DNA from 4 places in the Exiguobacterium sp. s192 genome. Region 2 is predicted to be linked to each of the others. Evidence: predicted binding sites of a transcription regulator. Region 2 holds the regulator's gene; each other region holds the start of a gene.
What was found. Region 2 encodes Rex, which represses fermentation and respiration genes when NADH is low (regulators of the CRP and FNR family bind a similar motif). Its sites were predicted from a motif close to TTGTGAAATATTTCACAA; they were not measured.
Positions count from the first base shown of each region.

Region 1: KNP87_RS11190 (AtpZ/AtpI family protein) is a predicted target of Rex. The motif match lies at 1,528-1,545, and genes of this name have one in related genera.
Region 3: KNP87_RS10280 (formate/nitrite transporter family protein) is a predicted target of Rex. The motif match lies at 1,482-1,499, and genes of this name have one in related genera.
Region 4: KNP87_RS01095 (cytochrome ubiquinol oxidase subunit I) is a predicted target of Rex. The motif match lies at 1,758-1,775, and genes of this name have one in related genera.

Region 1 covers NZ_JACSMS010000006.1:74,795-77,970, reverse strand. Annotated here, with positions in the region: gene atpE (F0F1 ATP synthase subunit C) at 1-18, opposite strand, end outside; gene atpB (F0F1 ATP synthase subunit A) at 94-837, opposite strand; gene KNP87_RS11195 (ATP synthase subunit I) at 846-1,232, opposite strand; gene KNP87_RS11190 (AtpZ/AtpI family protein) at 1,229-1,447, opposite strand; gene wecB (non-hydrolyzing UDP-N-acetylglucosamine 2-epimerase) at 2,166-3,176, opposite strand, start outside.
Region 2 covers NZ_JACSMS010000016.1:32,022-35,197, forward strand. Annotated here, with positions in the region: gene KNP87_RS16065 (S8 family serine peptidase) at 1-105, opposite strand, end outside; tRNA gene KNP87_RS16070 (tRNA-Ala) at 355-427, opposite strand; gene tatC (twin-arginine translocase subunit TatC) at 536-1,315, opposite strand; gene KNP87_RS16080 (twin-arginine translocase TatA/TatE family subunit) at 1,323-1,529, opposite strand; gene KNP87_RS16085 (redox-sensing transcriptional repressor Rex) at 1,529-2,188, opposite strand; gene KNP87_RS16090 (ABC-F family ATP-binding cassette domain-containing protein) at 2,345-3,176, shown strand, end outside.
Region 3 covers NZ_JACSMS010000005.1:111,483-114,658, forward strand. Annotated here, with positions in the region: gene KNP87_RS10275 (DUF1232 domain-containing protein) at 93-512, shown strand; gene KNP87_RS10280 (formate/nitrite transporter family protein) at 625-1,461, opposite strand; gene KNP87_RS10285 (hypothetical protein) at 1,645-2,253, opposite strand; gene KNP87_RS10290 (YitT family protein) at 2,395-3,176, shown strand, end outside.
Region 4 covers NZ_JACSMS010000001.1:227,691-230,866, forward strand. Annotated here, with positions in the region: gene KNP87_RS01085 (transcriptional regulator CcpC) at 1-574, shown strand, start outside; gene KNP87_RS01090 (N-acetyldiaminopimelate deacetylase) at 558-1,670, shown strand; gene KNP87_RS01095 (cytochrome ubiquinol oxidase subunit I) at 1,893-3,176, shown strand, end outside.

The sequences.
Region 1 (3,176 bases), on a different contig from region 2:
TGTTGCAATAAGTTCCATTATGAATTGCCTCCCTAGATTGTGTTCGAAATTTGGTCGTGCGGTTATCGGAAAAGCAGATGCTTTACCTTCGAATTAATGGTCGTGCGCTGCCTTATGTCCGATGTAAACCATCGTTAAGATAAGGAAGATATACGCTTGGATTGCCCCGATGAAGAGAGAGAATCCTTGCCAGATAATCATTGGAATCGCTGACAGGATGACACCGACTGGTCCGAGGAATTGGAAATCGTTCGTTCCAGAGATGATACCGATCGAGAGAATGATACCAATCATGATCTCACCCGCGAAGATGTTACCGTAAAGACGAAGACCAAGCGTCAACGTGTTTGCGAACTCCTCGATGATGGTAATAATAAACATCGGCGTCATAAACGTTTTCGCATAAGCGCCGAAGCCGCGCATTTTCACACCATAATAATGGCTCATGACCACTACCATAGATGAAAGTGCAAGTGTCACGTACGGATCCGCAGTTGGTGAGTTGAACCAAATGTAGTGACCCGTCACAACGTTAAAGGGAAGACCCATTAAGTTGGACACGATGATGAATAGGAACAGTGTCATTCCGAAAGTTAGGAAGCGACCCCCTGTTTTCCAGTCCATCGTACTGCTGATGATTCCGCGAACGAATTCGAGGAATAACTCCAGCGTGTTTTGAAAACCGGTTGGCTTCATCGCTAGACGTCGCGTACCGGCCACGGCAATCAGGAAAACGAGAGCAGCTGCAATCAGCACTGTGATCAAGTTTGTCCAGCTACCGTACAGAACGAAGTCGCCCCAGAGTGGGATTTCGTAAAGTGGCATTTCGTGGTTCATTTGACTATTCACCTCTTTTCCCGCTTAAGTTCGTGAGTCAAAAACTCACAAAATTGTATGACGTGGCCGGCGAGAAGGCCTATTACCACCGCAGTTAATGACAATTCGGTTTCGTACTTCAAACCGATCATCACACAAAGTACCGCGACCGCCATGCGTGATACGGTCCCTCGAGACATCGGCTTACGCCCACGCTCGATTACACGATACATTCGATCGACGCTGAGTCGTTGCAGCGTCAGAATCATGAAGCTACCTGCCCCACCTAATGCCAGCCCATAAATCACTGGATCACTCGGATAACCGACAAGTAACAGGACAGCAAGGATTCCATAATAGAGTCCGAACCATCTTAAGTACGCACGATACAACGCATCTTGAAGGATGATGTTCATGTCTTGTCTCCTAACAAGTGCCTGATCATTGCGATCATGCAGAGAATGCCGATGAAAATCCCGATGAACACTGAAAACGTCGCCCCCATATTTTGCCACCAGTTCTGCTGTTCCCCATAGTTCCCAACAAGAAAGCCGATGACGATCGGTGCGGCAAGTGCCGTCGAAATTTGCGAGGCCATAATCATACTCGTCGCGAGCCCGTTTTGGCGCACTAGAGACGACCCCCTTTTCCCAGTTGTGGGCTCTTTTTCTTTCCCACAATTTGCGGATTTTCATACTAGTCAAGAATACAATGAGAACCATTTCATAGTCAAATGAATTCACAATTAAAATGGACCGTCGAAACCATTGTATATCAACAATTGATAAGGTTTTCACAGAGGTATCCCGTGCCACGCTTTTCACGAAGATGTGAAGAAAATATGTAGTACTATCAACGTTTAGCGAGATGGTTCACTAGGTGAACAAAACCATTGAACAGTAACGTTATATCGTGTTCCGGAATGAGAAACAAGTCATCTAAATTTGATTTGTGTCGATTTTGTGAAAAAACAATTTTTATTCACAATTGTAAACGCTTCCGTTTTGGGACAGGAAAACCCCTCTGACATCTGTTTGTAACAAAGACGGCAGACGATTTCCAATTCGTCTCGTGTGTCCCTTGTCACAGCTCAAAATGTCAGATCTGATTTCATCATTTTGAGGTCATCCGGCAGTTGATTTTTTAACAAAAACTATATCTTTTGTGTGTTTAGTTCGATACGTATGCCCCTGCTTTCTGCTCTCGCTTTCCTCGGGCGGAAGCGTTCCGCTTCCTTTTTCCCGAAGGAGTCGAGCGCAGCCGCATCAGTCAACATCAGACTGCTTTCATTTTCGAATCAAGATAAGAACACGAATCGATTTTCCACGAAAACCCACTCGTGTCACAAATTAGTTTACCCGAAACGGTTCAAACGTCGCTTGGTGATTAAAATGTTCTAAAATCGCCGCCGCAATCCGTTCTGAGGCGTGACCGTCGCCGTATGGATTTGAAGCGTGCGCCATCTCTGTATATGCGACTTTATCGTCCAGCAACTCGCTGGCAAGACGGTAAATCGTGTCTTCGTCCGTTCCGGCAAGCTTCAGCGTTCCAGCCTTCACCCCTTCCGGACGTTCTGTCGTATCGCGTAAGACGAGGACCGGAACACCAAGCGACGGCGCTTCTTCCTGGACGCCGCCGGAATCGGTCAGAATCAGATGCGCCCGACTGGCGAAGTTGTGGAAGTCGAAGACATCAAGCGGTGGAATCAAGGTTATCCGATCGTGCCCTTTGAACACATCCTTGGCTGCTTCTTGGACAACCGGATTTAAATGGACGGGATAGACGATATGGATATCCGGGTAATCATCTGCCAAACGGCGGATCGCGCGGAACATCTGATGCATCTTCGCACCTTGATTTTCCCGGCGATGAGCTGTCATCAAGACGAGTTTCCGTTCACCGACTGTTTCCAGCACAGGATGGACGTAATCGGGTTGGACCGTCGTCTGTAAGGCATCAATCGCCGTATTGCCCGTCACGTAGACACCTGTCAGGCGATTTTCTGACGCGAGGTTCGTTGCCGCCTGATCGGTCGGTGCGAAATGCAGGTCAGCCAAGGTCGACGTCAACTGCCGGTTCACCTCTTCCGGGAACGGTGAATACTTATCGTATGTACGGAGTCCGGCTTCGACATGACCGACGGCGATTTGGTTGTAATAAGCCGCAAGACTCCCGACGAACGTCGTCGTCGTGTCGCCGTGGACTAACACGAGATCGGGCTGGACTTCTTTCATGACTGCATCCAATCCTTCCAGACCGCGTGTCGTGATATCGACTAACGTTTGGCGGGGCTTCATGATATTCAAATCGTGATCGGGTGTAATCTCAAACAGCTCTAGTACTTGATCGAGCATTTCCCG
Region 2 (3,176 bases):
CTTTTGTACGTCTGCTTTCCCTTGAGATGACAGACTTCCCTCAGCATGAACCAGGCTGGAAGATGTCATGATGGCGGCTGCCACCAATGCAATCTTCTTCTTCATTCGTTTTTCCCCTTTTCTGAAAGATGTAATGTGACCCTAAAAAACATATTAAACGAAAATTCTGTATTTTTAGTTTAATTAAGTTTCTCTTAATATACAATTCAAATTTGGTTCTTTTTAAAAATATTTGTTGGTTTATGTCATCAAAAGCATGAAACTCCCTATATTCCCCTTATTTTAATAAGAAGATTTCTTATAGGAAAACACAAAAAAACCCTTGGTTTCCCAAGGGTTTTTGAACAAACGGAATGGAGACTATCGGGCTCGAACCGACGACCTTTTGGCTGCCAGCCAAACGCTCTCCCAGCTGAGCTAAGCCCCCGTGTGTTTCTATTAAGAGTATAACCATTGCTGTTCATTTTTTCAATATAAAATTAGACCGCTTACAAAAAAACTCTCCTTGCCGCCTCGACAAGGAGAGTTTCGGTCGTTATTTATTTAAGTCACGCATCAAATCCGCCTGTCGCTCCAGTTCTGCTTGTTGCTCCAAGATCAGTACTTTTTTATACGTCCGCGCTGAAATCATGATGCTGATTTCATATAAGACGAACAACGGGACAGAGATCATTAAATGCGAGGTGACGTCCGGCGGTGAGATCAACGCCGCGACGACGAATAACGCAAAGTAGGCATACTTCCGATTCTTCCGCATGAAGAACGGCGTCACGAGTCCAAGCCGTGTCAAAAACATCGTCACGACCGGCAGTTGGAACAGTATTCCAAACGGGATCGTCAAGCGGATCAAAAAGCTGAAATAGTTCTCGACGCCGATGACTTGTTCGATGCCGAGCTCTTGTCCGAGCTCTGTCGATACTTCAAGTAAAAACGGTAACAACCAAAAGTAAGAAAATGAAACACCAGCTAAAAATAAGAAGAACGTTACTGGAATATACGTCAACGTCGCTTTTTGTTCTTGGTCATGCAGACCGGGACGGATGAACGCCCAAAGCTGGTACATCCAAAACGGTGACGCCAAGACGATTGCGATGATGAACGCAAGATTCAGATATAACATCAGTGGATCAGCCACGTTAAAAGCGTTCAGACCAATTCCAAGCTCCTTTAAGTCAGCCTGCAGAAAACGCACAAGCGGACGGACAAGCGGAAAAGCTGCAGCGAACATGACCACCACGATGATGAGCGACCAGACAATCCGCTTCCGGAGTTCATCTAAGTGCGTCGTCATACTCTGCTCTTGATCGATCGCCATGATTCACTCACTTCTCTTTCGTTTCGTCCTTTTTGTCTTTATCATCGTCCATGATGCCGTTTGTCGCACTCTTGAACTCTTTTAACGTCTGACCGGCAGCGCGGCCGAGTTCCGGTAATTTCTTCGGTCCGAAGATGATTAAGGCGACGACACCGATTAAGGCAATACTCCCTGGTCCCATAAATCCTACTGTTAACGGAATAAGGTTTTCCATTATGATTTCACTCCTTCAGCTGATTGCGAATAATGCTTCATGAAATAAACAAGCGACTGCAACTCAATCGACAGATCGATGTGATGGACCCGAACATGGGCCGGTACGTTTAATCGTGCCGGTGTAAAGTTCAGAATGCCGGTCACACCATACTCAACTAACTCGTCCGCTACTGACTGTGCGAACTGGGACGGTACCGTCAAGATGGCGACGTCGACATGGTTCGCTTTGATTTGTTCTTTCATATCTGACACGTGGTAAATCGGAACGTCTTGTGTCGTCGTTCCGACCTTCTCCTCATCCGCGTCAAACGCGATGACGATACGAGTACTATTATTCTTTAAAAAGTTATAATTTGCAAACGCTGTCCCGAGGTGTCCGACCCCGATTAAGGCGACATTCGTGACCTCGTCTTGGTTAAGTGTCTTTCGGAAAAATGTTAACAAATGTTGAACATTGTAACCGTACCCCTTTTTCCCTAACGCCCCAAAGTAGGAAAAATCACGACGGATCGTCGCCGAGTCGACTTTGACCGCTTCACTGAGCTCTGCTGACGAGACGCGCAGCTTGCCGGAGTTGTAAAGACTCTGGATGAAACGATAATATAACGGCAGTCGTTTCGCCGTTGCTTGTGGTATTTTTGTGTCTGGCCCATTCATACTGCAGTTCCCCCTTCGGCCACGTTCTGACGTGGCACCCAAATCAATGCAAAGAATTCTACTCTCCTTGATTGTAAACCACTTCACATAGAGTAACAAATATTATATTCGGCAGGATTTTTCGTGATAGACTAAAGGGTGGAAGGATGGATGGATATGATTCTCTTACAAGTAAACCAACTCTCAAAATCATTCGGTGTTGAGCCGATTTTAGACAATATTAAACTCGAAGTACAGGAACGGGACCGGATTGCCCTCGTCGGTCGAAATGGTGCCGGAAAATCGACACTTTTAAAAATCATCGCCGGTGAGCTGTCACATGATTCCGGGGAAATCATGAAGAGCAAGGAAGTCCGGATCGGTTACCTCGCTCAGGACAGCGGACTGGAGTCCAACGAATCGATTTGGAACGAGATGCTGACCGTCTTCGAACACCTGCAGGATCAAGAACGGGCGTTACGCCGGATGGAAATCGAGATGGGCATGGAGCACATCTTGAATGATCCGGTCGCCTACGATCGGTTGCTCAAAACCTACGATCAGGCACAACACGACTTCTCGGAAGCCGGCGGCTATCAGTTTGAAGCCAACATCCGCTCCGTCTTACACGGGATGCGCTTTTATCCGGACGATTATTCCCGCCGGATTCAAACACTTTCCGGTGGTCAACGGACCCGTCTCGCCCTGGCGAAGATGTTGCTGCAGGCACCGGAACTGTTGATTCTCGATGAGCCGACCAATCACCTCGACATCGATACCCTGTCTTGGCTCGAAAGTTACTTATCCGGTTACCGCGGCGCCGTCCTGATCGTCTCCCATGACCGGTATTTCCTTGATCAAGTCGTCAATGTCGTTTATGAATTGTCCCGCAACGTCTCCCGGAAGTTTACCGGCAACTATACGAAGTATCTCGAACAAAAAGCGGCGTTGTACGAACAGGAAATGAAACAGTTTGAACAGCAGCAGGAAGACATCGCGAAGATGCAGG
Region 3 (3,176 bases), on a different contig from region 2:
ATCCCCTTTCAACTATTACTCTTATTTTCACGAAATAGTTGCAATTTTGCAAGAAATAAGGTGAAACTAGAGATACAGAAGGAGTGTTGATGATGGAATTTACACCAGGCGATTTTAAATCCGCGTATACCTATTTTCACCGGCAAGCATTAGCAGCTGTCGGTAATACACAAGCACAGGAAGATTTATTGATTCAAGGTGAACTCGGATTGGCACGATTGACGACTGATCTCGCATCAGAAGACGGTTCGGATATCGAACGTGAAGCCGAACTCGTGCTCTATTTCCAACTCAAACAGTTGCTGGACATGTTACGCGCTTTATCTCACAAACGTTTTGAGATGCAACCCGAACAAGAACAACTCTTATTGACGGCAGTTCTCTATTTCACGTCTCCCGTTGATGCCTTACCGGATGAAAACATCTTAGGTTTGTTTGACGATGCTCAAATCGTCGAAGCCATCTACGAGGAACTGGCGGCGGACGTCGATCGTTTTCAACACCTCGAATAAAGACAGCAGATTTTGGTCACTAAAGAACATGACTGCATACACACAGCAAAAAATGGACCCGACGGCTAACCGTCAGGTCCATTTTTGTATAGGCTTCATCGTCTGTACGATATTATGCTTTTTGTTTTGAAGCGATGTTAATCGTTGCTGCTTGTTGATTTGATTGATCCACTTCTAATTTCGATTTGTTCAACCATGTGTAGACCATCCCCATGAAGACAGCTCCACCAACGATGTTACCGAGCAAGGCTGGAACTAGATTGTGGATTGCGCCGGCGAATGAAATCGCTTCAGGGTGTGGTACGACTAAAGCAAGTGAGAACAGAGCCATATTCGCAATAACGTGATCAAATCCAGAAGCAAAGAATACAGCTACCAAAATCATCATCATCATGATCTGAGCCAACTCATTTTTCATGTTTTTCGGAATGAAAATCGCTAGACAGACCATCCAGTTACAAAAGATGGCGCGCGTGAAGATTTCCCATGTCGTATGGTGAATCTTCGTTTCAGACACTGCAAACAACCAGTTATTCATACCAAGTTCTTGAATGATGCCGGTTTGTGAAAACAGTAAGGCGAATGCCAGACCCCCAAGACCGTTTCCGATGAAACAAAGTGTCCATACTTTAAACGTATCCATTTTTGAAGTGAACCCACGCATCGTCGCTGTCGTAAAATACATCGTATTGCCCGTAAACAGCTCAGCTCCACCGTAAACAATTAAAACAAGGGCAACACCAAACGTCAATCCGCCAACAAGTGTCGTGACCGGTGATTCGTTCAAATATAAACCGTTGATTGCTTTAAGTGTAAATATGATTGCAAAACCAATGAAAACGCCTGCCAGCATCGCACGAACCAAATATTCGAGTGGACGCATCTGTAACATTTGCGTCGATTTGACGGCTTTTTTTCTTAATCCTTCTAATGCTTCTACCTCGTTCATCGTAGAAACCTCGCTTTCTCTTGTTCAACACTTCACAATGTCTGTTCATTTATTATCATACTTCCATCTTATAAGATGTTCAAGTGATGAATAGACCTTATTTACTGTTTTATTGAAAGAACGAGATGAAAACGATACCATTGTGTCAAGTTTGTGAAAAATGCTTTTTCTTGCTAGATACAACTACTTTTCAGGAATGATTTTTAAGGAGTCCGCGAACTTTTCTAAAAATACCAATCGTCTTGAATCCACGAGAATATAGTCTTCGACGACGACCCGATTGAAGCGGTCCGAGGACGAAGTGGCTCGATCAATGTCTTGTGGCGTGTAGGCTTCAATCCTTGGGCGATCTACGCTGAACACGATACGCGTGAACGGATCACTGTATTGAATCTCTAACTCCACCAGATCTGAAATGCTGAGAAAAAGAGCCAACGTATGATGCATGATCAACTTTGACAGTCGGCTTCCCAAAAAAGACTGGCTGTCACGTGTGATATTCTCCGTGTTCATGCCTGTCCAATCGATGCGCTCCTGTCCGGTCACACGATAAGACATCTGGACGGATGATCCGTCAATCGACACGTTGTCAAGTGCATCTGAGAACGGAAGTTGTTGAATCAATTCCTGAATGGCAGCTGTATTCGATACCGATGTTCCGACATGTCGCACGACTACGCGACCATCTTTCCACCCCTCTTCTTCCGGAGGTTTTTCCTGTTTCAGGACAAACAAAGAGCCACTCGACAGTCCAATCCCGATACAAAGGAGGACAAGGATGATTTTTTTCAAGACGAACCGTCTCCCTTCTCGAAATTCCAAACGTTCTACTGATTTTTTCAAATCAGGGGTTGAATTTATCCGAATATCAGCGTACTCTTGCAGGCAGATACTTTTTTTAGAGGAGGAGCATGAGATTTCTCATCAATCACAATGAAAACTAAACAACCTGCAAAGAAAAAACGGACGGAAAAAATTGGCTTCCTCTTGATTGGAACGCTGTTGTACTCTTTATACATCAGCTTACTGTTATCACCAAACGATATCGGTTCCGGTGGTATCATGGGAATTACACTGATTGCACAAGAACTGTTTCATACACCAATTGGATTAACCCAGCTCGTATTGAACATTCCTCTCTTTTTACTTGGTTTTCGATTCTTAAGAAAACGATTCATGTTTTTATCCGGAATCATTGTTCTTGTATCCTCTTTTTTAATCGATTGGATTCCGACACAAATTGTCCCTGAATCTCTAAATGATCCTCTTGTCGCCTCGATTTTCGCAGGACTCGTTTCCGGCCTTGCGATGGCCTTGATTTTCTTTGGTGGCGCCTCGACAGGCGGGCTTGATATCCTAGGGAAATTTTTCTATGCTCGTTTTCATAACTGGCCGCTTCCCCGTATATTTTTAATGCAAGACTTGGTGATTTATATTCTGGTTTGGTTCGTATTCGACTTGAAACACGTCATGTACGCTTTAATCATGAGCTTCGTTCGTGCCAAAGCACTCCAAACTGTCTACAGTTTCTATTCAGCCTCAAAACAGTGCATTATCATATGTGAAAAAGCGGATGAAATCAATGAAGTCATCACGAAAGAACTCGGTCGGGGCGTAACGATTCTTGATGCCCGTGGCGGGTACTCGAAACGGACAAAAAAGATGGTTTATGTCGTCGTACAAAACAACGAGATTCTCAAGCTCCAAGAGATTGT
Region 4 (3,176 bases), on a different contig from region 2:
CCCTCGTGTTTTAAAACGATTCGTCGAACGTTATCCCCACGTCCGGGTTCAACTTGTGACAGGCTGGTCGAGTGAGATGATGCGGCATATGCTCGAGGAACATTTTCACATCGGAATCATTCGGGGAAATCCGGACTGGAAAGGGGTCAAGGAACGGCTGTTTTCTGATCCGCTCTATCTCGTCGACAGTGAATTGACGTCGCTGGAACAACTTCGGAAAACCGAACGTCCCTTCATCCAATTCAAAAGCGATTCGACATACTACCAAGAAATTTTGGAATGGTGGCAGGATCGTTTTTCAAGTCCGCCGGCGCGAACATTGGTCGTTGACCAAATCGAGACGTGCAAACAAATGGCGCTGCACGGCATCGGTTTTGCGATTTTACCGGAATCAACGATTCATGAAGCCAGTCAAGTCATGCAAATTCCTCTCAAGACCTCATCCGGGAAAATTTTAAAGCGGGATACATGGATCTTATCAACGGAATCCATGCTTGAGTTGAAACAAGTCCAAGCATTTTGGGACATCGTCAAAGAAGAAGGAGGAAGTCAGTCAGATGGAATACGCGATTGAGATGCGCCGGGAACTTCACAAAATACCGGAACCTGGTTTCAAGGAGTTCAAGACGCAGGCCTTTATTTTGGATCAAATCCGGTCTTATCCGGAAAATCGAGTCAGTTATGATACGTTCGAAACCGGAGTGTTCGTCCGGGTCAAGGGGTTGACCGGAAATCGGACGATCGGGTATCGGGCGGATATCGACGGATTACCGATCGAAGAAGCGACAGGATTACCATTTTGCTCGGAACACCCTGGATTCATGCATGCCTGTGGACACGATGTCCACACTTCGATTGCGCTAGGGTTGTTACGCCGGATTGTCGAACTTCCGGTCATGGATGACGTCGTCTTCCTCTTCCAACCTGCAGAAGAAGGACCGGGTGGAGCGGAACCGATGATTAAAAGCCCGTTGTTTGAGAAATACCGTCCGAGTGAGATGTACGGTCTACATGTCGCACCTGAATATCCGGTCGGGACCATTGCGAGTCGTCCCGGTGTATTGTTCGCGAGTGCACGAGAAGTCCATATTACGATTTATGGTCAGAGCGGTCATGCGGCATTTCCTCACCTCACGATTGATACTGTCGTCGCACAAGCGGCTTTGATCATGCAATTGCAAACGATCGTCAGCCGATCAATCAATCCGATGAACTGTAGTGTCATCACGATCGGGAAGGTCGAGGCGGGAATTCGGGAAAATGTCATCGCGGGTCGGGCGTTACTTGACGGAACGATGCGGGCACTTAACGGAAACGATATGGAAAAATTGGAACAGCGGGTTCGGGAAATCGTTCGCGGAATCGAAGCTTCGTTCGGAGTAAAAATCGATCTCCAGTTTGGAAACCGGTATTATGAAGTCGTCAATGACCCGAATGTCGTCAACAAATTTTCATCATTCGTCAAAATGAATGCCAATTATGTTGAGTGCGATGCAGCGATGACGGGAGAAGATTTTGGCTTCATGTTGAAAGAGATACCGGGCATGATGTTCTGGTTAGGCGTCAACAATGCTACCTCTGGTCTACATCAGCCGACATTGAATCCAGACGAAGAGGCGATTCCGTTCATCATCAACTTACTCGATCATTATTTTAGAGAATATGTCTAAACAAAATACGTGACAAGAAGCCCTTTATTCCTGATGAAAATGAATAAAGGGCTTTCATTTCATAGAACGGAACAGTTTTCGAACATTTTGTGAAATAAATCACGAGTATATGTGAACAATTTGTTACATCAAACATTAAGAACAGACACAAATGATTATGTTCTCTATGATACGGATATAAACAATATATAGAAGTACGTTTAGAAAGAGGGGGCTATACACATGTTCAATGATCCAGTAATGCTCAGTCGATTGTTGACAGGGCTCACATTAGCATTCCACATCATCTTTGCGACGATTGGGGTAGGGGTTCCATTGATGGTACTCGCAGCAGAGTACATCGGAATTAAACGAAAAGATTCAGACTATATTCTTCTGGCTCGGCGCTGGACGCGCGGTTATATCGTAACAGTAGCAGTCGGTGTCGTGACCGGTACAGCAATCGGGTTGCAATTATCACTCTTATGGCCGTCCTTAATGCAGGTAGCCGGTCAAACGATTGCGTTGCCGTTGTTCATGGAAACATTCGCATTTTTCTTTGAGGCGATTTTCCTCGGAATTTACCTGTACACATGGGATCGATTTAAAAACCCGTGGTTACACTGGTTGATCGGGATTCCTGTCGTCATCGGTGCGACGTTGTCTGCCTTCTTCATTACGACAGTCAACTCGTTCATGAACTCACCGGAAGGCTTTAAAATCGTCAACGGAACGTTAACACAAATCGAACCGTTAAAAGCGATGTTCAATACAGCGACGCCGACAAAAGCAACACACGTCATCGTGTCGGCATATTTGACAGTTGCCTTTATCTTGGCTGCAATTGCTGCCTTCCACCTATTACGGAAAAAAACATTGTCGGCAGCGGAAACGGCTTACCATAAAAAAGCCCTTCGCTTAACAGTCATGGCCGGTTTGATTTTTGCCTTCTCGACAGCACTTGTCGGAGACTTCTCAGGTAAATATTTAGCCAAGTACCAGCCGGAAAAATTAGCGGCTGCAGAGTGGCATTTTGAAACGACAAGTGAAGCAGAATTAATCTTTGGTGGTATTTTAGATGAACAAGAAGACGGCAGCTACGAAATCAAAGGCGCCATCAAGATTCCGTATGCACTGTCGATTCTTGCAGGTGGAGCACCTGATACGGAAGTCATCGGATTAAACGAGTTCGCCAAAGAGGATCAGGCACCGCTGTTTGTCCACTACTTCTTCGACATCATGGTATCGATCGGAATGTATCTGGCGGCTATCTCGGCGCTGTTCGTCCTTGCGTTCCGTCTCAAGAAATTAAATCCGTACAATAAGTGGTTACTGCGCGGTATTTTCATCGGTGGACCACTTGCCATCGTCTCGATTGAAGCCGGTTGGATGTATGCGGAAATCGGACGCCAACCATGGACACTTTATGGTATTATGAGAACGGCTGATGCGGCGACGACGTCGACGGCTGTTGGACCGATGTTGATTTTATTCAGCTTACTGTATCTGTTACTTGGAACGATCTGT